3 regions of the Paenibacillus sp. FSL R7-0163 genome follow, and region 1 is predicted to be linked to each of the others. Evidence: riboswitches for the same ligand, from Rfam matches in the RefSeq annotation. Region 1 holds a riboswitch; each other region holds the start of a gene.

Region 1 (8,349 bases):
CGATGCCAAAATCTCATCTGCATCATGCGTAATCATGAGGATCGTGTACTTCCCTTCTGCCCGCATATCCTGCAGAATGCCGAGAAGGTCATTTCTGCTTCCTTCATCCAACATAGAAGAGGCCTCGTCAAAAATGACGATGCCTGGTTCCATAGCAAGAATGGAAGCGATAGCAACACGCTGCTTTTGGCCTCCCGACAGCTCACCCGGATGCTTGGACAACAGATGATTTATTCCTAGTCTTGTCGTATAGGAGTGCAAACGTTCAGCCATCTCTTCGTACGGCAAACAAAGCCCTTCCAGGCCGAATAGGATATCTTCCTCTACAGTGGCTCCAATAAACTGATTATCTGGATTTTGGAACACCATTCCGATACATTGCCGAATGCTTCCGATCGTTTCCTCACTAAGCAGCATGCCACTAACCTCAATCTCACCAGCCCCCTTAGGCAGCAGAGCATTAAGCAGCTTGACCAACGTAGACTTCCCGCAGCCATTAGGACCAACCAAGCTGACCCATTGTCCTTGTGAGATAGATAACGTTATATTTTGAAGAATCGGATGCTCGGGATCATAGCCAAACGATACCCCATCCAGAGAGATGACCGCTTGTCCTTCTCCCTCTAAGTCTTGACCTTCGTATGATTCATTCATGTTAGTCATCCTTCCGCTGATGTGACTAATCAGTCCAAAAATTCTTCAAACAGCGATATTTTTGACAATGACGCCACCAAATAACGGACTGCATAGCCCACGGCAATTCCTGTTACTACCCCAGTGATCAGCAGCATGGGAAGATAATAAAAAATACTAAGTGATGCAAATACCATAGAAGCTGCCAGCAGCTGACCGATATTATGTGCAATCCCACCAGCTATACTAATTCCGATCAAGCTTATACTCTTACCTTTGCCACTAATCAGCATCAGCACAAACATAACAACAAAGCTAAAAAGTGAACCAAATAAACTAAACAGCAAGCTTGAGAAGGTACCTAGCAGAAATGCAGTAAGCAGTGTTTTGAGGATGACAAGCAGGAAAGCATCCCGTCCACGTAAAAAGTAAATACAAGTCAAAATCATAATGTTGGCCAGTCCGAGCTTAGCACCCGGCACCAGTCCCATCCCGGATAACGGAATCTGTGCCTCTATTAAACTTAACACTACTGCCACTGCGGCGAAAATCGCAATAATCACTGTTCTTTTTAAAGCTGTTGCAGATTCACTACTGGACATAGGCATCTATATCATCCTCCCCCGACGCACTGGTGATTTCGACTAATACTCTATGCGGTAGACAGACAATCGTCTGTTTGGGCAGGGTAATAAAACCAAAACCTAGGCAAACTTTATCAGCGCAATCGGCATCGTACATTTCAATCCCGTAATCATGCACCTTCAAAATGTTATAGCCGCGTTCCGTGCGGACCTCAATGGTTTGTTCTTCTTTTGTAAGCTTTACCGTTTTAAATAACTCACCGTCCACCGTTACATTGGCTATGAGATTTTTACCGGCCCCACCTTTGTCATCATTGTCCGAAAACCATCTCGGTACGAGAAAAGCGAGCGCAGCAATCAATACGATGGAAATCAGCCACACATCTGCGCGTTTCATAAAAATCTCCCTTATTTTTTAATTAAAATCCAGACTTATTAATTATAACGGTCTACCCTCAATCCTTCAATCAATGTTGGAGTTTATTGTCAGTTTTAGAGAGCTGTTCACAAAATAGGCACGCAAAATAACCCCAGCAGACACAAGCCCTTCGTCTCTGGCATTTTCAGTTGTAGTTTGTAGCGTTTGCAAAAATATCCAACTTACATTTTAGCCCATTTGCACCGAGATCGCCCATCTCCTCTGGTTTACTAGCTTTTCCGGAATAATTCACAATTAACCCAATTTAAGTTACTTTCAAAATCTAAGCGCTCCTTATCGAGGTTTGTTCCTCTCTAGAATCAAATAAACCTTATCTTGGAATTCATTATTATATTTGCCTTTTAAACAATAGTGTGTTATATTTATATGGTATTTGTTTTTCGATATATTGAATATCCCCACCAAGAAGATGTCAGGCCGACTATTATACACATCGGCATTTTGGACAAAGAGGCTTTATGTTTTCTTGCAGTACTCTTCCTTTTTATGAGATTAAATTCGAAATATAGCATTCCGATTCACACTGGCGCGGTCAATGGAGCCGCAAGGGCAAAAGAGAGGTAGGGCTTTTGTCGTATTGGAAGGATTATTCTCGCCACACGGCTGCTGGAAATAACAAGGAATCAAGACACCCGTTACTCACGAACGGCGGGGGATGAATATAACGAGAAAGCATGACGGTACGATCCTTATTCAAGGACTACGTCATGTGTGGAAAAATATAGGCGCCCGATAACCGCTACCTAGCGGATATCGGGCGCTGTCTACGTTCAGGACTTATTTTACATATCGGCTTACAAAAGCTGTTACTACATCTATATACCCCGCCTTATCCGTATCATAAGACAATCCATGCCCCGCTTGCGGCACTATGAGCCTCTCCTTTGGACTCTGGCATGCCTCATACAATTCATTCATCATAGCAAAAGGTACAAAGTTATCCGCATCCCCGTGAATAAAAAGAATCGGAACCTTCGCTTTCCGCACTTGTTTTAATGCAGAGGCTTCACCAAAACCATACCCCGCCTTCAAGCGGGTGATTAGACTTGCACTTTGAACGAAAGGGAAACTTGGCAAACGATACATGCGCCGTAGTTGGTAAGATAATTGTGCTTTTACTGAGGTATAAGCGCAGTCCGCAACAATAGCTTTTACCTGCGGCGGAAGATCTTCCCCTGAGGTCATTAGCACTGTAGCACCGCCCATAGAAACACCGTGAAGCACAATTTGAGCACTAGACCCAGTCTTTTTAATCATGTATTCAATCCATTGCAAATAATCTTTTCGTTCCGGCCAACCAAAACCAATGTAATCCCCTGCGCTATCTCCATGCCCCCTTGCATCGGGAATTAGGATGTTAAAGCCTAAGTTCTCGTAGTAGATTTTGGCGTACGCCCCCATATCCTTTGCTTTACCTGAATAACCGTGGGCTAGAATGGCTGTGCGTCCCGCAGCACGATTAGATTGGAGTAAGAAACCTCTTAGTTTAAGTCCATCTGCAGATACGATCTCAATATTCTCGAAGCTCTGGCGAGAGACCCAATCTTTCCCCTCCCCCCAAGAAGCTCCGGCAACCGGAGGATCAGCCTTCAGATTAGGATTATTACTTAGAAATACCTTTGGTGCTCGTTTAATAGCAATACCATAGAAGAAAAATCCCACATAGATTAGAATCCCTATGATGATTACAGCGCTAATAATGAACCATATCAATTCGCCTTCGCCATCCCCTCTTCATTTCTTTTGCAACAAGAGTATACCATCTACTTAGAATGCACCAAACTATCGCAATCATGACATACAAATAGAGCCGCCATCGGGACACCCCCCGAAAGCGACTCTATGTTGTGCTCTACCGTTTATTATTTATTCTTTTTGGAGAACTTGGTTCTCATTAATAATCCGATAAGTGCAAAACCTAAACCTGCTACATAGTAAGGTGCAGGACTTGATTCACCCGTTTTTGGCAATTCCTTCACAGGTGGCTTACCTAATGGGATCGTATCGTCCACTACGATGATTTCATCAGGTGTTGGTGTTGGCGTTGGTGTCACTGCCGGTACCGGGCCTAATGGGATCTCATCATCATCAACAAGTACTTCTGTGCTATTCGACGGTGTTGGTACTGGCGCTGGTGTCGGCGAAGCTACAGGCCCAAGCGGCACAGGATCTTCTGCAAGAACTATAGTGCCAATTACGGATGATGGCGTTGGTGTCGGGAACACCGAAGTCTCTGGTGTCGACGTTGGTGTTACCTCTGGTGTTGGTGTTACCTCTGGCGTTACCGTCGGTGTCGGTGTTGCTTCTGGTGTTACTGTCGGTGTCGGTGTTACCCTGGCGTTACCGTCGGTGTCGGTGTTACCTCTGGCGTTACCGTCGGTGTCGGTGTTACCTCTGGCGTTACCGTCGGTGTCGGTGTTGCTTCTGGTGTTACCGTCGGTGTCGGTGTTGCTTCTGGCGTTGGCGTTGGTGTCGGCGTCACTGTTGGCGTCGGCGTTGGTGTTGGCGTCGGCGTTGGTGTCACTGTTGGCGTTGGCGTCGGCGTTGGTGTCACTGTTGGCGTTGGCGTCGGCGTTGGTGTCACTGTTGGCGTTGGCGTCGGCGTTGGTGTCACTGTTGGCGTTGGCGTCGGCGTTGGTGTCACTGTCGGCGTCGGTGTTGGCGTTGGTGTCACTGTCGGCGTCGGTGTTGGCGTCGGCGTCGGCGTTGGTGTCACTGTCGGCGTCGGTGTCGGCGTTGGTGTCACTGTCGGCGTCGGTGTTGGCGTCGGCGTCGGCGTTGGCGTCGGCGTCGGCGTTGGTGTCACTGTCGGCGTCGGTGTCGGTGTCACTGTTGGCGTCGGTGTTGGTGTCGGTGTCGGCGTCGGCGTCACTGTTGGCGTCGGTGTCGGTGTCGGTGTCGGCGTTGGTGTCACTGTCGGCGTTGGCGTTGGTGTCACTGTCGGCGTTGGCGTTGGTGTCACTGTTGGCATTGGCGTTGGTGTCACTGTTGGCGTTGGCGTTGGTGTCACTGTCGGCGTTGGCGTTGGTGTCACTGTTGGCATTGGCGTTGGTGTCACTGTTGGCGTTGGCGTTGGTGTCACTGTCGGCGTTGGCGTTGGTGTCACTGTTGGCATTGGCGTTGGTGTCACTGTTGGCGTTGGCGTTGGTGTCACTGTCGGCGTTGGCGTTGGTGTCACTGTTGGCGTTGGTTTCGGCGTTGGTCCAGGTTCATCACCATCGTATGGATAGTGGTGAAATTCACCACCACCAGTCCCTTTGAGTGAAGCCGCCACTAAAGTACCGTTAATCTGACCATTAATAAAATCAACATGAGCATAGGGGGCAAGTATGCTTCCCATTACACCTATGCCTGCCATATCCAGATACGCAGCTTGGCTAAAGTTAAGCAAAATTTTCTTGCTGTTCAACACGTTATTAGGTAGAAATCCGAAGTTTTTCATTTTTACGTTAGAACCATCAATATTAATAATTGCTGTAGATCCTGAGGGAACATTTATTGTAATTCCATAGGTATTAGAGACGTTATCTCCTGGAACATTAAAAACATTGACCGCAGGATCTGTACCTGTCAGGGTAAGACTGCCATATTGGTACACTGTTGTTCCATTCGCCGGCAATGCTGCAAGTTCTGCTGATTTGTCCTTCAAAGACTGACCTACGGCTGAAAAGTCAATCGTACTCCCCTGTCTTTTTGTACCTCCCTTGAGGAGCGTTACATTCCCTGAAAAATCTCCCCCGTGCACGATATTCCCATAAACAGTACCTCCGTTGAAAGTAAGATTCCCTCCAACAACAAGTGTGTCAGTCAAGGAAACCTCAGCAGCGGTCAACCTATCTCCAACACTATAGTTGGTTAAGTTAACGTTACCTCCAGCAGCAAACCTTCCTTCCGTATCCGAAACCGTTGTTATATCCCCTAGAATAAACACGTTGTAGTCCCCTGCAATTCCCAATGTAGAAGAACTACTAGCTCCAGCAACTCCAGCTCCTAATGAGGAAAGCCCACTACCTACCGTCAAAATCCCAGCTAATACAAGCGAGAGTAACGGTCTTATTCTTCTTTTCAAATGGCACACCTCCTAAAACTATGATTTATATTAATCAGAATAATTACCAGAAACTCTAAAGGACCTAACAACAAAAAAGACCGCCAAAAAGAAGTGGAATTCCCTTCTCATGGCAGTCGGACGGTCATTGTGCCTTTAAGACACTTTAGACTCCTGGACTTTGCGTCCCGCCCTTTCAGACGGTTTGCTATTATCATGACTATATATATGTATTACACTGCAAGTCCAGAACTGGTAGCCGAAGCATTCTCTCCAATAACCGTCTATGACTTTTAATACTTTTTGAATTAATAACAGTTTAGCGCCCGACACCCACAATTGTCAATCAATTCCTTTCGATGATCCCCCTCATTATTACCATACAAAAAAAGCGCCTAAAGGCGCTTCGCATAAGGTTTTTCATTAAATTTTAAAGTAACTGTATATAGCCCAATATGGATATCCATAAGGGAACACTCAGAATTAAACCAAAAAACAATCCACGTTGGAGGCTGCCCTCTTTTTCCATCATAATTCTCCTTTATGTGCGTCCGATACATTAATTTTTATTATTACAATTTTAATATAATTTATTCTTCGTTATTTAGTTGTGAATTTAATCACATTGAATAAGCTGTTTAGAAATACCATTGATTATTTTTGGAATATCGGGGTAGAATACGAATATACGTTCCTATTAGAGGTGATGAGATTCATGCATAGAGCAGAAAGCAGGGACAACATGCTGGTGAAATCTTATTTATTGCTTCCGATGATTTTATCAGCTTTCGAACGGGACTCCGCCATTTTATCTACACACTTACGAACACCCGCCCCTTATCTGGAGGTGCTTGGAACAGCTGCTGCAGTAGCTACAACAGATCTAAGGGATGTTCGTGCAGAAATGAGAAGACGGGGAATCAAGGTGTATGAGCAAAACAGACTTAATACGGGAATTGAAGCCAAGTATATATGTCGTGGCTATCACGAACGAATGCTGCTGTTGAATGACATTGTTGCGGCTCAGGCTGCCATCCATATGCGCAGATACCTAGGGCTGGATATTTCCTCTTTTAAGAGTTACGAAGAACAGTTTCAAATTAAATAAAGCTGTATAGAAGCCGCTCTACTCTCCCCCCATCAATTAGTGAACAAAAAAATAGGCCTTACCATGGGAGTTGGCAAGACCTGAGAGAGATATACCACAAAACACTGGGGGGTGTTTGGTGTCTTCAATATATACCTCGAACCTGAAAAAAAGCTGATAGGCACATAAAAATTACATTAAAAATATCATTCGCCGTTCAGAAGTGATCCGAATGCTCCCACAAGCTTAGCCGACCTTTGGCTGGAATTGGATGGCTTAATGGATGAACCCCTTCAAGCTTCCAGGCAAACCGTCCTTCGCTATAGTCGCCAAAATCATATTCGTTCCCATTGATCCATTCCCTTAAATCCACCTCTGGAGTAACCACATAACATCCCGCGAGCTGACCTGTAGCAATAATAGCTCCTGTCGGCAAATTATTTGCTGTATAGCCATGTTTCGCCAATACTGATTTGTACGGTTCCTGTTCACAAATCTTTTTGTCAATCCTCATTCCGGCATGGATGCCTAACTCGCCGCGGTAGGCTGTTCTCCATGAACGAGTTTCAAACTCTTTTTCACCAAGAGCAATTAAGGTCGCCCAAGGCTGCCGTATTGTTATACACCGCATGATATCTATCCCCTTTGTTTATGTTGGACGTTTGTCACGGATGCCACGGATCTCGATCTCGCGTTGTGTAATCTTGCTCGCCTTGATCTGATAAATAATCCCAACCGTTTGGTCGATACTCATTTCCATGATTGATCGCCTCTAAAAATAAGAACATTCATTTTTATTATATACAAACAAAAGTTCTTATAAAAATATCAATATTATTGACATTCACCTGTAACTCCCCACAATTTAAACAAATAAAATAATTAAAATTGATAAAGGAGAATATAGTTTGTATACTAATCAAGTAGTTAGTGTGCAAACTATATAAAGAGGGGAATTAATTTATGGACAACCCAGGACAGTTATTAATAAGAGTAAGTCTTGAAATGAAAAAAAACTTAACAAAAAAACTTTTACTTTATAATGTAACAGCTCCTCAATGGGCAGTATTAAAAGATATATCTATTCATTTAGAAGGAACAACTCCAGCTATGATTGCAGAGCGAACTTACTCGGATCGCCCTACAATAACGGGTATACTCGAGCGACTTAAAGCAAAAGGACTTCTGGACATTAGAGATAATCCAAATGATAAACGATCAAATCTTGTATTCATTACAGATTCGGGAATGATAATTAAGAGTCAAATAGAAGTTCTTAGTGACGAAATCATGGATAACGCACTTAAAAATATTTCTGAACAAGAAATGTCCACGTTTATGAACGTGCTTAAAACGATCTATTTAAATATTAGTTAGGGAAGTGAGACTTATGATTCTAATCACAGGGGCAACCGGTAATGTAGGACGTGAAGTGGTTAACGAACTAAGGAAAAGTGAAACACCTTTTAAAATTGCCTCCCATCGAAAAGACAGTGAGTATGTTTATTTTGATTTTGAAAATGCTGATTCTTTTCGTCCAGCGTTAACAGGAGTGAAA
Region 2 (8,349 bases), 2.7 Mb from region 1:
CGGACTTTTCGCGTGTCGAGATTAATACAAGCTGACGCAACTTATGAATCATTTGTCAGACCTGAGGCTTTTGATTTAAAAAGCTACTGGGAACAATCGACTTTAGCTTTTAAAGCAGCACTGCCAAAATATGTAGTGAACTTAAAGGTGAATGAGTCTATTCTTAAAGAATTACAACGTGAAAGATATGTAACTATAACTTTAGTAGAACCCTCTGCTAATACTGGGTGGATGAACGTGGAGGCCGAGTTTAATGCTATAGAATCTGCCTGTCGTATCGTACTCTCTTTCTCTCCTTCAGTTATTGTTTTAGCTCCTATCGAACTAGTAGGGATGGTAAAGTCTGCTATTAAAACAATTTCCACAATATATGAGGAATTTTGACATGAATTCTAAATATCTACTACTTAAAGAAGATTTATGACACTTCTCTATAGACCAATGACCTATAAATCCCCTATAATAACACCATTACATAAAATTTAATAAGGGGGACATTTTACCAATGAGCTGGATGCACAAACTTCCGTTAAAACAAAGAATTGTTGCCGGATGTTACCTCGTTGCCGCACTGTTTGCTATTCCTGTCTTAGTTACGTTAATGATTCTAGGTCAATTTCTCGTAGGAATTATACTAGTAGTTGTTCTTGCAGGTCTGACTTTACCTGTTGCTCGCTTCGTGGAGAGAACGCTTACATCATCTTTTGATGATATTGCTAATGTATCTCACAGTATTTCGAAGGGCGATTTCACTAGCAGAGCGGACGAAAATGGCTCAATGGGTGACGTAAGCCGCTCCTTTAACACAATGATTGATAAGCTCAAGAAGATTCTGACCGATGCATCGCAGATCACCCGTCAAGTTATGGATGCAAGCCGCGGAATCGAAGATAAGAACCAGAACCTGAAGATTGTCATGGCACAAGTAGCCTCTTCTTCTACTGAGCTCGCTCTTGGTGCAAATGAAATATCTACGGATATCGCTGATATGACAGAATCCATTAAAGACATTGAGACCAAAGTATCCAATTATACGAACTCCACCAAAGAAATGAACAGACGTTCAATACATACCTTAGAACTTGTTGAGCAAGGGCGCCAATCCGTAGATACACAGGCTGAAGGCATGCGCAAAAACATAGAGGCTACACAAAAAGTGGCTGATACTATTGAAGCTCTCTCACAAAATGCCCGCGGGATTACGATGATCACCAAGACCATCACAGAGATCGCTGAGCAGACCAACCTGCTGTCACTGAATGCCTCCATCGAAGCTGCTCGTGCCGGAGAGCATGGTCGGGGTTTTGCCGTTGTAGCTCAAGAGGTTCGCAAGCTTGCTGAAGAATCTACGGCATCCACAAAAGAAGTATTCGGCTTGGTCCGCAGCATTGAGTCAGATATTAAACAAGCCATCGATAATATTGCCATCAATGAAGAGGTTGTGCAGGTTCAGAATGAAATGATCACTCAATCTGCCCATATTTTCGCACAAATTGTACAAAGCGTGCAGTACATTACCGAGCAAATCTCTTCATTCTCTGCGGAGAGTGATCTTATGCTAGAAAGTGCCTTGAAAATTTCCAGTGCAATTGAGAATATCTCAGCAATCACCGAAGAAACTGCTGCTGGCACGGAAGAGGTATCGGCGGCTATGAATGAACAGATTAATGCCCTGCAGTCTGTTGCAGAAGAAACGGAAAAAATGACCCAGGCCGTATTTAATCTGCAAAAAACCATTCATATCTTTAAATTCTAGTTCAAAACTATCAACTGCCACCTAAGCTGAGTCTTAGGTGGCAGTTTTTTTCGCGAGGCAAAACTTCATCTCTTGGACAAGACTTTCGTCAAATTTCGAGTTTTTTTAGCGGATTATGTTGACAAAAATTAATGAGGAATATATTGTAAAGGAAAATTATTCTTATCAACTATAAATTAATATTGGCAAAATCCTCGAAAGAGGATGACGCAAAACCATGGATCTACAGCCTCATTTTTTCGTTTGAGGCCATGATTGCCAGGTTGCAGAGGAACCAGGACGGCTGAACTATTGTTCAGTCTTAGCGGTGCCTTATGCCACCAACCTGTGCTTACTATAGAGCACAGGTTTTTACTTTTTGAGTATATTGATCTATCGTATCTATTCGGTAGATTAATAACTAATATATATCAAAAAACTTGTGAGGTGTTTCTTTTGAAGACAGTCGCAGATTACATGGCGGAAGCACTACGTAACCTTGGAGTCACCCATTCTTTTGGGATCATTGGCAAATCCATTTGTCCAATAGTTCTAAAGATGGTGGATTACGGTATTGAATTTATTCCCGGCAGACATGAAGCAAGCTCCGGATTCGAAGCAGCAGGGTATGCGCTGAAAACGGGTAACCTAGGCGTAGCATTTGGTACTTCGGGTCCTGGGGGAACTAACCTGCTTACAGCAGCAGCACATGCGAAAGCTAACAACCTACCTGTCCTATTTATTACCGGCCACCAATCCATTACAGAGCTTGGAATTCCTCAATGTCAGGACTCCACCTCTTTTCTGGCTGATTTAGCTGATATGTTCAAACCTGCCACCTTGTTCAGTAAATTGGTTGAACGTGGGGATCACTTTGGTACTATTTTTAATCATGCGATTTCTGTGGCCCTGACCAAACGGGGTCCTGTTCATCTTTGTATTCCTTTTGATGTACAAACTGAAGTATTGGAAGAATGCAATATAGTAATCCCAGAAAGAGAATCTCTAATTAGTCAAGCTAATATCGATAGAGTCATCGATGCTATTCAAGCTGCTAAGAATCCTTTGATTATTGCGGGTAAAGGAATTAACCGCTCCGGAGCACATAAAGAGCTTGTTCAACTCGCAGAAACTTTTAATATTCCTGTAGTAACATCTCCAGGTGGAAAAGGGGCTATAGTCTGGGATCACCCACTCTATCATGGTCCTATTGGCGTTGGCGGTTCGACCCACGGGGACGATTTATTGAATAAAAGCGATTTATTTATAGTGCTTGGATCACGTTTAAGTGATATGACCATCTGTAATCTTAAACGGGAGAATCATCCAGCAACTTTAATTCAATTTGATATTGATCCAACCTTTGTCGGAAAAATACTATTGTCCAAAACGATACCGGTCACTGGGGACCTGCGCGATAATTTGGTGCACTGCCTAAATCATATTGACCCAAACACAATCACCAAACGTGAGGCTTTGGCCGATGCGGATTATTCAGAAGAGCTTCCAACCCTCAAGAATCTTTCCCTTGCTTCGGTAATGAGCACTTTAAGTGATTTGATCCCTTATAATAATTCAATTTTCGTTGATGATGGAAGTCATGGATTCCACGCTGCAAAATGGTACAAGGTTAAGAAACCGGGCAGCTTTGTTTTTGATGCGTATTTTGCTTGCATGGGTAATTCGATCGGCATGGCTATTGGTGCAAAAGTTGCTGCTCCTGAAGAAACTATCCTCTGCATTACAGGTGATGGTTGTTTCATGATGCTCGGCGCTGAGATTAACACCGCTGTCTGCAAAGATATCCCTGTCATCTTTATCGTGGTCAATAATAAGCAACTAGATATGGCTCTTAAGGGTATGGAGAAAACCACAGGTCGTATCGATGGAACTCTATATGAAGTACCAATGGACGCCGTAAAATTCGCTGAATCTCTAGGTGCTAAAGGCTACAAATGTGAGAATGCGGATGAATTCACAGCTGCAATTAAAGATGCGGTAGCTCTAAACCATGTTGCCGTTATTGAACTACTAACAGACCGTGATGAAGTCCCTCCGACTGCACACCGTACTTTGAACCTAAACTAGGAGGCTAACCATGAAGGAAAATATCAACAGTGGTCTCAACCACTTCACGAATCTATCAGGAGACTATGGCGCAAAAGCACTAGCTCCAATTAAAGACCACTTCCCTGACTTGGCTGAATTTATTATGGGGAATGCCTATGGCGATATTTTTCAACGTAATACTATAGCCCCTGACTGGAAGGAAATCGCAGTCATTTCATCTTTAATTTCAATGGGTCAATTCGAACAGTTGGGCGTTCATTATGTCATGGCCCTTCGTGTTGGAGTTACCGTAGAACAGCTTAAAGGTATTCTATTACACTTAGTACCCGTTATAGGGGCACCTAGAATCATTACAGCTTTTAATATCCTGCTTGCAACCATAGAAGAAATCCAATAACCCAACAGTTCGACAACAATATACAAAATTCGACTTTATTATTGCATACACTTGAAAAATATGCCTATAATAGAGTCGGAATATCCCATTACTTGCTGTATAGTGTCGAATTTTGACTTTTATAAAACAGCTAAATGGATATACATGGCTGGATATTGCAGTCGAACTGTTTTGGACAAATTCAATCTATGGGAGAGATTTAGGCATGGGAAGTTTCGTTTTGAAGACAGACACTACAAACAAGGTTATTAACATTGAGTTAGATGGAACATTTTCTGAAGAAGATGGTCTAAAATCTATTCAAGCTTATCAACAAACTATCAATCCAATTACTCCAGCTGACTATGAACTAAAAATCGACTGCAGAAAGCTAAATGTAACTGCACCAGATGTGGTACCTCTTTTAGAAAGCTGCTTTGTAATGTTTAAGAATGATGGGTTTGTAAAAGTAAATCTAACGCTTGAAAATAACCCGATCCTCAAAATGCAGCTTTCCCGTCTTGGCCGTAAAGCTGGACTCGATAACATCGAGATCATTTCTGCGGTTACAGTCTAGATCTTTTAATCTTAATATGTAGGCCACATTTTACTGCTTTCCTGGAGGCGTATTATGACCGGAATTCGTATTAAAGGCATTGATATCTATCATCCCAGCAATATAGTTGGTAACGACTTTTTCATTAAGCATTTTGACGAAAAAGGCATTGATATTCGAGGTCTATTATCCGCATTAGGTCGTATTACACGGTATAGTATTAAGGATGCGGATGAGAATTCCCTTACGATGGCTTTTGAGGCTGCCCGGAATGTTCTGGAGAAAAGTGGTCTCACAGGTGCCGATATCGACCTTATTGCCTATGCAAGTCAAACTCCTGAGTATATCTTTCCTACCAACTCATTAATGATTCACCGTTTGATCAAAGGCGCATCCCATACAATCTGCATTGACAGCAACGCTAATTGTGCGGGTATGACGGCTTCAGTGGAACAGGTTAGCCGTCAGATGCAAGCGAATCCTAGGATTAAACGAGCGTTGATAATCGGCTCCGATTATGTAACCCCTCATGCCGATAAGAATGATCCAGTCTACTACGCTAACTTCGGTGATGCAGCGGCGGCAGTCATTCTTGAACAAGCTGAGGATGTAGTCGGTTTCATTGACTCTATCTACCAAACGGATCCTTGTGTTTGCGATAAATCCAAGTTCCCGTGCGCAGGCCTGGCTAAACTGGGTAAACAAGGTGTAGCGGCTGGAGAGTTTAATGTGAAGTTTATTCCTTTTGATGATTCCATTTGCATAGATGCTGCTTCTGAGTCTATTCGTACTCTACTATCTAACAACAATATCGCGCCTGAAGCCATTAAAGCAGCCTGCTTCTCACAGTTTTCATTGCCTAATATCTTAGAGATGTGTGAGAAAGTCGGTATTGATCGCAATGTAGCGGTATACATAGGGGATGAATTCGGATATACCTCTACCAGCAGCCCATTTATTGCTCTACATAAAGCTGTAACTACTGGAAAGATCGAACGTGGTGATAAAGTCCTGTTCTGGACAGTGGGCGCCGGTTGGCAAAATGTAGCATTTGTTATTGAATATTAGGAGCTATATAACAAAAAGCGGCAAGCTAGGGATTCACCTAAGCTTGCCGCTTTTTGTTATAAATATGAACGCAACATCAGGACTTACTTGCAAAGGTGAGCCCCTTTTCCGCGAGAGCACTCCGCAGTAGAACGATCGCCTTTGGCCCCAATCCATGTAGCTGCAGAAGCTCTGCCTCCGTAAGCTTGCTGAATTGTTGAAGCTGAACATATCCAGCCCCATGCAGGGCTCGAAGCGCCGGCTTAGATAGTCCGCCCGGCAGATCAGATTCGTTTCCGTTAACCATAGACATATACAGCCCCTTTATCACTGATATCCTTCATGCTTCTCCCAACCCATGGTACGCGCTACAGCGTCCTTCCAGGCGTTGTAACGACCTTCCCGCTCAGTAATACCCATCTCAGGCGAGAAGACCCTCTCAGCCTTGTTGAAGCTCTCTAGCTGGGCACGTGTCCAGACTCCGGACGTTAACCCGGCCAGAAGCGCTGCACCTAGCGCTGTTGTCTCCGCATATGTGGTTCTAGTAACCTCACTGCCCAGGATATCAGACTGGAACTGCATCAGCAAATCGTTACGCACAGCTCCGCCATCCACACGAAGGCCGGTCAATGGCATGCCTGCGTCTTTTTCCATAGCTCCTATTACATCTCTAGATTGAAAGGCTAAGGACTCCAATGTAGCTCGTACCAGATGTCCTGAGGTAGTGCCCCTGGTGAGGCCAAATATGGCTCCACGGGCGTACATATCCCAATAGGGTGCCCCCAGTCCGGTAAACGCAGGCACAACGATAACCCCTTCGCTGTCCTCTACTTCCCTTGCTTTAACTTCTGAGCCTGCTGGCTCCTCTATAAGACCAAGCCCCTCCTGCAGCCACTGAACAGCCGCTCCGGCTACGAACACACTGCCCTCGAGGGCATAATAGAGTTCATCTCCCATACCCCAAGCTACAGTGGTCAACAAGCCATGGCTGGAGGCTACAGCTTCTGTGCCTGTGTTCATAAGTATAAAGCAGCCTGTACCATAGGTGTTTTTGGCACTGCCGGGTTCTAGACAAGTATGTCCAAACAATGCAGCCTGTTGATCTCCAAGTACAGAGCGAATTGGAATATCCGCCCCAAACCACTGTTTGTCTGCTATTCCAAATTCGCCGCCAGACATTCTTACTTCTGGCAGAATGGTACGCGGAATACGAAGCTCTTGCATTAGCTCTTCATCCCAGCACCGTTCATGAAGATTGAACAGCATCGTACGTGAGGCATTGGTAACATCAGTGACATGTACGGCTCCGCAAGTAAGTCTCCAAATTAGCCAGCTGTCGATCGTACCTGCCAGAAGCTCCCCTCGATTCGCCCGCTCTCGGGCACCATCCACGTGATCCAGTATCCAGGAGATTTTGGTAGCTGAGAAATAAGCATCTACAACAAGGCCCGTCTTGCTCGCAATAACTTGCTCCAGCCCTTTACTTTTAAGTTCTTCACATTGCTCTGCAGTACGCCTGTCCTGCCACACGATCGCAGGGTATATCGGTTTGCCCGTTGTTTTATCCCAGATTAAAGCCGTTTCTCTCTGATTGGTTATTCCGATGGCAGAGATCTCCTCAACCGCTATGCCACCCCGCGCAATCGCGTCTCTTGCCGCTGCGAGCTGTGACTCCCAGATTTGCTCAGGGTCATGCTCTACCCAGCCTGGATGGGGGAAGGATTGCTTAACATCATATTGACCTTGTGAGACCCATTTAGCCTCCGTATCGAACAATATGGCTCGTGAGCTGGTAGTACCTTGGTCTAAAGATAAAATCATTCTATGCCCTCCCAAGCAAAACCTACAAGAAATGTTCCACGATGAACAAGATTAATGTGTTTGTTTCAACAAAAAGCACCTCTGCTGTCAGAGGCGCTATCACACATTGTGTTTGGAATTACTGTTTTTCGACAGGAAGTCTTAGCGTAAAGGTTGTACTTTCGCCTAGTTTGCTTGAAGCGGAGATGGTCCCGTGATGCGACTCTACAATATTTTTAACAATCGCAAGCCCAAGTCCTGTTCCACCTGATTCTCCCCGTACACGCGCCTTATCAGCTTTGTAGAAGCGGTCGAATATATACGGCAGATCCTCTGGTGGAATTCCCACCCCTTCATCCTGAATTTTAATCTCAAGATAACGACGACCTTCTAATACACAAGTTCCTGTATGAACTGTGATTTTTTTGCCACCCTGTGTGTGGCGGAAAGCATTATCGAGTAAATTGGTTAGGACTTGTTCCAGTTTATCCTCATCCGCTGCCTTCAGAACAGCAATATCGCTCTGTTGCTGCAAGTGAAGATGGATATCGCGCTCTTTGGCACGTACAGAAAATTTACGGTAGACTCGTTCCAGCAGTTCATTCATGTCCACCTGAGCTTTCATCATATCCGTATGTCCGGCTTCCATTCGGGCAAGATCAAGCAAATCCTTAACCAGACGCCCCATACGCAGTGATTCGTCATGAATGACCTGGATCAGCTCACTGCTTTCTTCGGGGGATGAAGCCATCCCGTCCAATAAAG
Region 3 (8,349 bases), 1.9 Mb from region 1:
CGACCGCCTTTGTTTCCGGATTTCAACCACTATTAAACGGTATAAATCAAGAAATCTGGAAACAACAGCGGCTGGAAGTCCAAATATTCACCGCAGTTGCGACTGAAACTTAACTCAAATAGCCAGGTTCAATATATATAGAAAAAGAAAGACAAGGATGGTGGGAGTATGAGATACAAACTGATTGCACTAGATGTGGATGGTACACTGTTGAATGATGATCACCACTTGAGCACTGAGAATAAAGAAGCCATTGCTGAGGTTACGCGTCTTGGTGGGCAAATCGTGTTATGTACCGGCCGCAGTCCGCAGAACTCGATTCCTTTTATGGAGGAAATGGGGTTGTCTGGTTATGTGCTAGGTCATAACGGAGCTGCAACGGTTCGTGTGAAAGATCGGGAAGTGCTGCATCAATACGGTATGGATGCTCGTGGTCTTGACCCTTATATTGATTATTGTAGAAAGCATGATATTCATTATGATGTGAATACGGCTTTTGATATGTATGTAGATAATGTAGAAAACCTGACCAAAGAAGCCAATTATATGTATGAACACTTCCGTATCGTGCCGGCTACACTGCCAGCATGGGAAGATTTCCGTGAACCGGTTGTTAAGTTTACTGTATTTACACAACCAGAAATCCTTGACGAAGCTGAACGTGAATGGCGTACTTGGACCCATGAGTACAATATTTTGCGCAGTGGTGAATTTTTCGTTGATTTGATGCATCCGGAAGCCTCCAAGGGCAACGCCTTAAAGAATCTGGCTGTGAAGCTGGGAATTCCGCAAGAGGAAGTTCTTTCGATCGGTAATTATTTTAATGATATTTCTATGCTTACATACGCGGGTATGGGCGTTGCAATGGATAATTCTCCGGTTGAGGTCAAAGCGGCAGCGAATGCTGTCACGGGGTCAAACAACGAGCATGGTGTGCGAGATGCGCTGGTTAAATATTGTTTATCTTAATAATGGAAAGCATAAAGCGGACTTGAGTCCGTTCTATGCTTTTTTTGGTGTGAAGGAAATAAAAGAGATACATAAACAGAAATGATTCTATCCAAAAATAACCCGCCCTTAGGATTAACTAGAAAGGGCGGGACATAGATTAACTTCCTGTATTAAAGTTTAATTTCCTCGTTCCGGCTAGGATCGCTATATTTATAGATACCAGGGTTCAGTTCGATTTTTTCGTCGAAAGGAATATCTTTGTAGCTATCAATATTAGTTCCTGCAGATATCATGCCCTTAGGCGTAATTTCAGGCACCACCTCTTTGCCATTAATCCGTAACGTAGTTTGGTTAACACTTTTGAAGCCAGAAGATTTGGATGTTGATTCGACAATCAAATTTTCGCCCTCAGTATAGTAAGTGAATTCAATTTTTAACCCATCGACATCAAGTGAAGTGAACTGCTTTTCTTCTTTAGGTTTGTTTATAGTGATCCAATTCTTAGTAGTATCACGTTTCTCAATAACAGCATCCTTTAATATAAGTTTCATTGGAACATCGGACCAGTCGTTATACCATTCCGGAGATTCGAATTGAAATAAATGCTGGTAGCTTTCGGAATGATCACCTTTCAAATTCCAACCCCCAGTGATTGTTTTATCACCTATAACCAACTGAGCGGTATTATAGTGGACAATTCCTTTTTTAAGCGAATCATTTTCATCTATTAGAATTTGGATATCCAAAGGGGTAACCACTAGCTGATCTAAGGTTATACCGGTCTTTTCTTGAAATTCAGGACTGTTATACAGTTTCTTAGTGTAAATCGCCTCACTTGCTTTTTGTCCATCTGCTTTAAAATCGAACTTCCACGTACCTGAAAATCGTTTCGCTTCTTCAATGTAACTAAAATGAAGACTAGCTTCCTTCCAATCTGATTCAGTTATATTAAAAACCTGTTCAATAAATAAATCCGATCCTTCGTTAGGCATGATGGTTGGAATTGCTTCATTCTCTTGACCACCAGTACTAACTACCAAATGTGGGTTACCCCGTCCTAAGTCAGATGGTGATGCAGCGACTTTGTAACGGATAATGGTTTGATTGGAAACATGTCGAACGGATTCGATTTGAATGCTTGGGTATTGCTTAACTCCAGTATCAATTATTGTATCTCCTGCTTGATGATTAGATTGTAAGGGAATATTCTGATCACGGTAAAAAATGAGATTCCGTGCTTCAAACTTGTAGTCCTTTTTATCATCCTTTAATGTATCAGGTGTTTCATATACTCCAATGAGTTTCTGGCTTTCAGGATCGTATTCTAAATAACCGTATACCTTTGCCTTGGCACCGGATTCACTAGTGATGATGTTTTCCTCTGTAGCAAATCCAATATATTGGGATAGATCAGATTTAGTATCAAGTGATAACAGCATTTTCATTTTTTCTCCATCAGTTACAACACCGTTCAAATTCATTGTTACTCCTGAACTGGAAGTTTGAAGATTATACTGTTGACCGATGCCGTTATTTAATGCATTACTCACACTTCGACCACCAATTTTATCCCAATTAATCGTCATACTAGCGAATACAGGAATGGCTACAAGTAAGAGGCAAGAAAAGACAATACTGATAGGAATAACCTTTTTATTAGGCCTAGGAGTATTCTGGGAGGCATGCAGATTTCTTTGACGTGTATATGCTTCTTGTTCTATGGCAGTCCACATCAAATCATAATCTGGTCGGGGAATATGTTTATCTTTTTCAATATAGAGACTCATTACTATTCAGCTCCTTTAGTTGGGTTCCACCCATTCTATTTAGTATTTTAAGTCCCTTGTTCAGTCTGGATTTTACAGTTCCTTCGGGTATGCTCATAACTTTAGAAATCTCGGGTACAGTCAATTCGTTTATAAAACGAAGGACTACTACCATTCTGATTTTGTCAGGAAGCTGACTGTATAACCCTTGTAATTCTTTTTTAGTTTCCTGTCGATCCAAACGTTTTTCTACAGGGTTTGATTCCTCAGACCTGGATAGTAAATAATTACGTACTTCTTTCATCCACCCCGTCTTACGCCTTTTGATCACACTGTTGCACTCATTCGAAGCAATTCGTAAAATCCAAGCTTTCAAGTTTCTTACCTTCGACTTATCCGCTAAGATAACTTTTACAAATACCTCTTGGGAAATATCCTCCGCATCTGCCTGATTTTTCATTAAGTAGTAACAAAAATAATATACTTGTTCTTTATAGAGCTCGAAAATTTCCCGGTCACTCATTTTGCTGCACCCCCTGTCTCTGCTGTTCTCATTAATAAGACTTATAAGCGTATGTAATCGTTCATTTTTCATTTTGATTGTAGTATTTCTTCTGAGTATCATAGCGAATTCGAATGGAAGATAAGTCGTTTACAGGTAATTATAACCATGATAAAATTAGCGGTGGGACATGCGTCCCTAATCTATTAAAACTAATTGAATGTCCGCGTTAAAGGTAAAATCATCGAAAGATGATGACACAAAGCCATGGGTCTAAAGCCTTTCGACAGAAGGAAATGATCGCCAGGCCGCCATAGGGATGTCTTATGAAGCATAAAGGATAGCTCTAAGAATATGTAGTCTATTTTGAGCTCTTTTATTATTTCGACCTATACGGCGTTACATTATCGCAAGGGGCCGAAAGGGGAAGTACATGAATAGTTTTTTCAAAACAATAGGTACTAGTTTGGCAGTAGGTGCTTTATTGCTGTCCGGAACGATCGGATGGATGTCTAATCCAGGAGTAGTGTCTGCAGCTACCTCAACAGTAGTAACCGCGGATCAGATGATCAGCAAAGTAACGGCAGCCTCCAAAGCAATAAAGAATTTCCATCTGGATGTGACCAAAAAACAGGATATTCAAAGCGGCGGGGTGCGTATCAGCAACACCAACACTCTGAAGCTGGATATCAACCGTCTGCCGAATTTTGCCGCAGCAGGCACTGTCGCTAGTAGTCTTTTAGAAACATCGTACAGTCTATATGCCAATGACAAGGAGTTTTACTATCTTGTAGACGGAAGTGAACTGATCGATGAATCTGAAGATGAAGGTTACGACGATGACGGGGAGCCGATCGATCCTGATGCACAGTATTGGCTTGGACTGGAGAAAACGGAATGGGATGCCTTTTACTCTAAAGGCCAATACGATCCTGTTTCCATGCTTGATTCGGTCAAAAGTTATAAAAAATCCATGAAAGTCAGCACGGCTGGCGCACAAACGGTCTTACAATTCACGGTAACCGATCCGACAGCAGCTAAGGGGATAATCAAACTCTATGACCAGGAGAACCTCTGGGATGGTGAGACAGTTCAACCCAAAAGCGTAACGTGGAAATTATTCGTCAATACTAAGACCTGGCAAACGGAAAAGCTGACAGTCGATCTGAGTTATGTGCTGGTAAGTGACGGAGCCAAAGATACATACACCACGAAAATTGAAGCTAAATATTCCAAGAATAATAAAGGTACAGCCATTGTAAAACCGGCCGAACTAGAATAATAAGGACGATTCATATCGAGCAAAAAGCGCTGTTCCGCTGAACAGCGCTTTTTGTTGTATTCAACAGCAGTTGTTTATTAGTTGACAAGAATAAATCATTGCTGTAATTTATATGTATGCGCATGTATATAATATTTTGTTTAAATATAATTTAATGAAAGTTGGGGAAAAGATGATAGCACTAGACACAACATTAAATTTTCGCAGAGGACTGACATTAAAAAATCGAGTGGTTATGGCTCCAATGACCACGCGAATGAGCTTTTATGACGGTGTAGTAACACAAGATGAATTGAAATACTATTCACTAAGAACGGGCGAAGTAGGTGCGGTCATCACTGCGGCAGCAAATGTACAAGAGGGTGGAAAAGGATGGGAAGGTGAACTTAGTGTTTCCTCCGATCAATTTATTCCTAGCCTTAGCCGATTAGCATCTACTATTAAACGAAATGGAACAAAAGCTATTTTACAACTATTCCATGCAGGAAGAATGACAGATTCAAAAATACTACGTGGCGTACAACCAGTTTCCTCCAGCGCCATTGCTGCCGAACGTCCGAATGCAGAAATTCCAAGAGCATTAACAGAAGATGAAATTTTCGGTGTAATTGAGGATTTTAAAAAAGCGACTCAACGTGCTATTCAAGCTGGATTTGACGGGGTAGAAATTCATGGAGCAAACACATATTTAGTCCAACAGTTCTTCTCTCCACACTCCAACCGTCGTGATGATCAATGGGGCGGAAGCTTAGAGAAAAGATTTAATTTCATTAACCAATTAGTGGATGCAGTTATTGCTGTCGTTGACAATTCAAAGGTTAAGGATTTTATTGTCGGTTATCGTTTTTCTCCAGAAGAATATGAAGAGCCTGGCATTAAAATCACAGACACCTTTTATCTTATTGATAAATTAGCTGATAAAAAGCTGGATTATCTGCATATTTCATTAGGGGATTTTAAGAAAGTTTCTGCATCAGAAGATTTTAAAGAAAAATCAATCCTGCAATATGTACATGAGAAAATCAATGGCCGTGTACCTTTAATTGGGGTAGGAGATATCCGTACCAAACAGGACGCAGAGGAAACGTTGACAAATGCTGAATTAGTAGCAGTAGGACGATCTCTTATCATTGATCCTCATTGGACAAGTAAAGTGCTGGAGGGTAAAGAAGATATCATCAGAAGAGTACTTGCTGATCAAGATAGAGAAGAACTCGTAGTAGAGAATGGTATTCTAGAATTCCTTAAATTAATGATGCCTGATCGTTTACGCTAAACCCAAACACAGTTTTGAGCGCTAAATCTATAACGTTCCGCGGTAAATTTCGCGGAACGTTATTTTTGTGTAATGACTTCTATTCCCTCTTTAAAATTGTTGTCGTATGTTTCAACATTCGATTCATGAGATTTCGCCGCTCTGTTTTTATGTCGGTGTCGCTTCTCTTTAATGCGTCGCGGATGGGGATGACCTCTGTAATTTTCCTGCCGCTTTTTATTCTTCGATCTACACAAGTCGGGATGTAACCTACGTTGGTTATACTCGTGTGTCCTTTTTCATCCTTCTTTATTTTAAGCGTAAGAATGACACCGCTTTGTGTATAAGGAATATTCATTAGTTTAGTCGAAACAAAATTCCCCAATGAGTAAATAACGAATTGTTTTTTTCCACGAAGCGCTAACGGTTGAAGAACATGTGGGTGAGACCCCAGTATGATGTCGGCGCCATTTTTAAAGAAGAGATTGACCAGTTCTTTTTGTCTCTTGTTTGGAGTGTAACGATATTCGCTTCCGAAATGCAGATAAAGCAAGACTAGATCGACTTTCTTTTTTAAATCTCGAATCTCGCGAATGATCTTGGGCGTAGATATCCGGTTAACCAGCCATGGCTTACTCACTGGTACAGGAATTCGGTTAGTTCCTGCTGTGTAGGAGAGGATGCCAATCGTAATTCCTTTGACGTTTTTAATAAGCGTTCTCTTGGATTCTTCTAATGATTTAGCTGTTCCCGTGTGGTCGATTCCATTACGGTCCAGAACTCGTAACGTCCGAACCAGACCCGGGGCACCATAATCCATGCAATGATTGTTGGCCGTTACTAATACGTCGAATCCGGCTTCCTTAAGTGCAGGGGCCAGTTCGTCTGGACATTTGAATATCGGACCGCCTGATCGTGGGCTTTTCCGGCATTCGGGGCCACTTCCAGCAAAGGTGGTTTCGAGATTGCCAATCGTCAAATCAGCCTGTTTCAGATAAGGAGCTACTTTTGCAAACAGGGGGCTGAACGAATAGGTTCCGTCAGGCTGTTTAGCATCCGAAATAATATAACGTTTGACCATTAGATCTCCCACAGCAGCTATTTGTATTTCAGTCATGGATATCCACCTTTTTATTATTTTCATTAGGATATGGCATAAAGTTGTTAGGGGTTATTCTTTCTTTAAGGCGAAGTGCAAACATTTGTATGGCTTTTTATTTAAAATGTGACTCAACGCATAATCACTTTATTTAGATCGTCTAAATTTAAGGTATTCATTTTTTTCAAACTTTTATAATTTGATTCAAATCCTCTTTTTTGTTTGGCAGCCATAATAAAATAAGGTTGTTGATAAACATTATCAATCAAACATTGGAGGTTAAAGAAATGAGTACACAATTCAAAAAAATCGCCGAGGATACTTACTGGATAGGCAAAATCGATAACCGCCAGGTTCCATTTCACCGCCTGATTCTGGCAAAAGGAACTACCTATAATTCTTATTTATTAAAAACAGGTAAACCAACTGTCATTGATACCGTAGATATGGAATTCGGACGTGAATATGCCGAGTGTCTGGGTGAAATGATTGATCTTCTAGATATCCATTACATTGTAATTAATCATACAGAGCCTGATCACTCTGGTGGACTGGCAGCTCTCGCTGCCAAGGCTGCAAATGCCACGATCGTATGCACCGAGATTGCTGTTCCCGAATTGCAGGAAATGTACAAGCTTCATAGCCGGAACTTCCTGGTGGTTAAAGACGGAGATAAGCTGGATATTGGCGGGAAAACGCTGCTGTTTAAAGAAACACCGTATCTCCATACCGCAGAAACGATGATCACCTATTGTATCGAAGATCAAATCTTATTTCCTTGTGATATTTTCAGCACGCATGTTGCGGTGGAGAATCTATTCAGCGATGAAGCCGGGTTTGATATTACGGAAGATTTCCAGGGCTATTACGCAGCAATTATTCATCCTCACAGAAGATATGTAAGAACCCTGTTAGAGGCTGTTAAGGATCTTGAGATCCGGATGATCGCTCCTTCCCATGGGTTTGTGATCCGGGAGGACATACGTAAATATATCGGGATGTACGCCACATTGAGCCGCGAAACGACGCAAGGAAAAAAGGCAACCATCGTTTATACCACCATCAAAAACAGTACCAAGAAGATGGCCAAAATTATACAGGATTGCTTGCAGGAAAATAATATTGAGACAGAGGTCTGGGATGCAGATAAAAGCAGTGCCACCGATATTCTGAACAGCATAACGTCAGCTGACGCGGTCTTTATTGGCAGCTCCACTAAATACGCGGACATGATTGGGAATCTGGAGAACATTCTGAAAGAATTGCACAATATGAATCTGGAAGGCAAACTTGCTGCAGCCTTTGGCTCCTACGGTTGGAGTGGTGAAGCCATTGAAGTCATTCAGGATTATCTGAATGGAACAAACATGACGGTGCAAAGCACATCTGAGGTTATTAAATCCACGGGGATGACACATGTAGAGTTCCCTGTACGAATCAGGTTTTCCCCGAAAGAGCCTGAGAAAGTTCAAAAAATTAAAAATGCGGCTGAAT

Evidence for each region. A riboswitch is a leader RNA that binds a small molecule or an ion and turns the genes downstream of it on or off. The one in region 1 is predicted to bind cyclic di-GMP.
Region 2: another riboswitch for cyclic di-GMP. It lies ahead of NST45_RS06620 (thiamine pyrophosphate-binding protein); the one in region 1 lies ahead of NST45_RS24755 (choice-of-anchor A family protein).
Region 3: another riboswitch for cyclic di-GMP. It lies ahead of NST45_RS16740 (DUF6612 family protein); the one in region 1 lies ahead of NST45_RS24755 (choice-of-anchor A family protein).

What each region holds. Positions count from the first base shown of each region.
Region 1 is NZ_CP150224.1:5,632,056-5,640,404, forward strand. It holds gene NST45_RS24730 (ATP-binding cassette domain-containing protein) at 1-654, opposite strand, end outside; gene NST45_RS24735 (Gx transporter family protein) at 684-1,241, opposite strand; gene NST45_RS24740 (NusG domain II-containing protein) at 1,225-1,614, opposite strand; gene NST45_RS24745 (alpha/beta hydrolase) at 2,434-3,369, opposite strand; gene NST45_RS24750 (LPXTG cell wall anchor domain-containing protein) at 3,519-3,881, opposite strand; gene NST45_RS24755 (choice-of-anchor A family protein) at 3,986-5,725, opposite strand; cyclic di-GMP riboswitch class I at 5,834-5,924, opposite strand; gene NST45_RS24760 (hypothetical protein) at 6,420-6,812, shown strand; gene NST45_RS24765 (ASCH domain-containing protein) at 7,009-7,422, opposite strand; gene NST45_RS24770 (MarR family transcriptional regulator) at 7,755-8,168, shown strand; gene NST45_RS24775 (SDR family oxidoreductase) at 8,182-8,349, shown strand, end outside.
Region 2 is NZ_CP150224.1:1,511,459-1,519,807, reverse strand. It holds gene NST45_RS06630 (YafY family protein) at 1-384, shown strand, start outside; gene NST45_RS06625 (HAMP domain-containing methyl-accepting chemotaxis protein) at 506-1,756, shown strand; cyclic di-GMP riboswitch class I at 1,931-2,027, shown strand; gene NST45_RS06620 (thiamine pyrophosphate-binding protein) at 2,183-3,823, shown strand; gene NST45_RS06615 (carboxymuconolactone decarboxylase family protein) at 3,834-4,202, shown strand; gene NST45_RS06610 (hypothetical protein) at 4,408-4,758, shown strand; gene NST45_RS06605 (ketoacyl-ACP synthase III) at 4,813-5,805, shown strand; gene NST45_RS06600 (DNA-binding protein) at 5,882-6,097, opposite strand; gene glpK (glycerol kinase GlpK) at 6,112-7,605, opposite strand; gene NST45_RS06590 (ATP-binding protein) at 7,724-8,349, opposite strand, start outside.
Region 3 is NZ_CP150224.1:3,745,572-3,753,920, reverse strand. It holds gene NST45_RS16755 (Cof-type HAD-IIB family hydrolase) at 169-969, shown strand; gene NST45_RS16750 (DUF4179 domain-containing protein) at 1,122-2,738, opposite strand; gene NST45_RS16745 (RNA polymerase sigma factor) at 2,722-3,240, opposite strand; cyclic di-GMP riboswitch class I at 3,444-3,535, shown strand; gene NST45_RS16740 (DUF6612 family protein) at 3,653-4,501, shown strand; gene NST45_RS16735 (NADH-dependent flavin oxidoreductase) at 4,614-5,777, shown strand; gene NST45_RS16730 (CapA family protein) at 5,857-6,873, opposite strand; gene NST45_RS16725 (FprA family A-type flavoprotein) at 7,143-8,349, shown strand, end outside.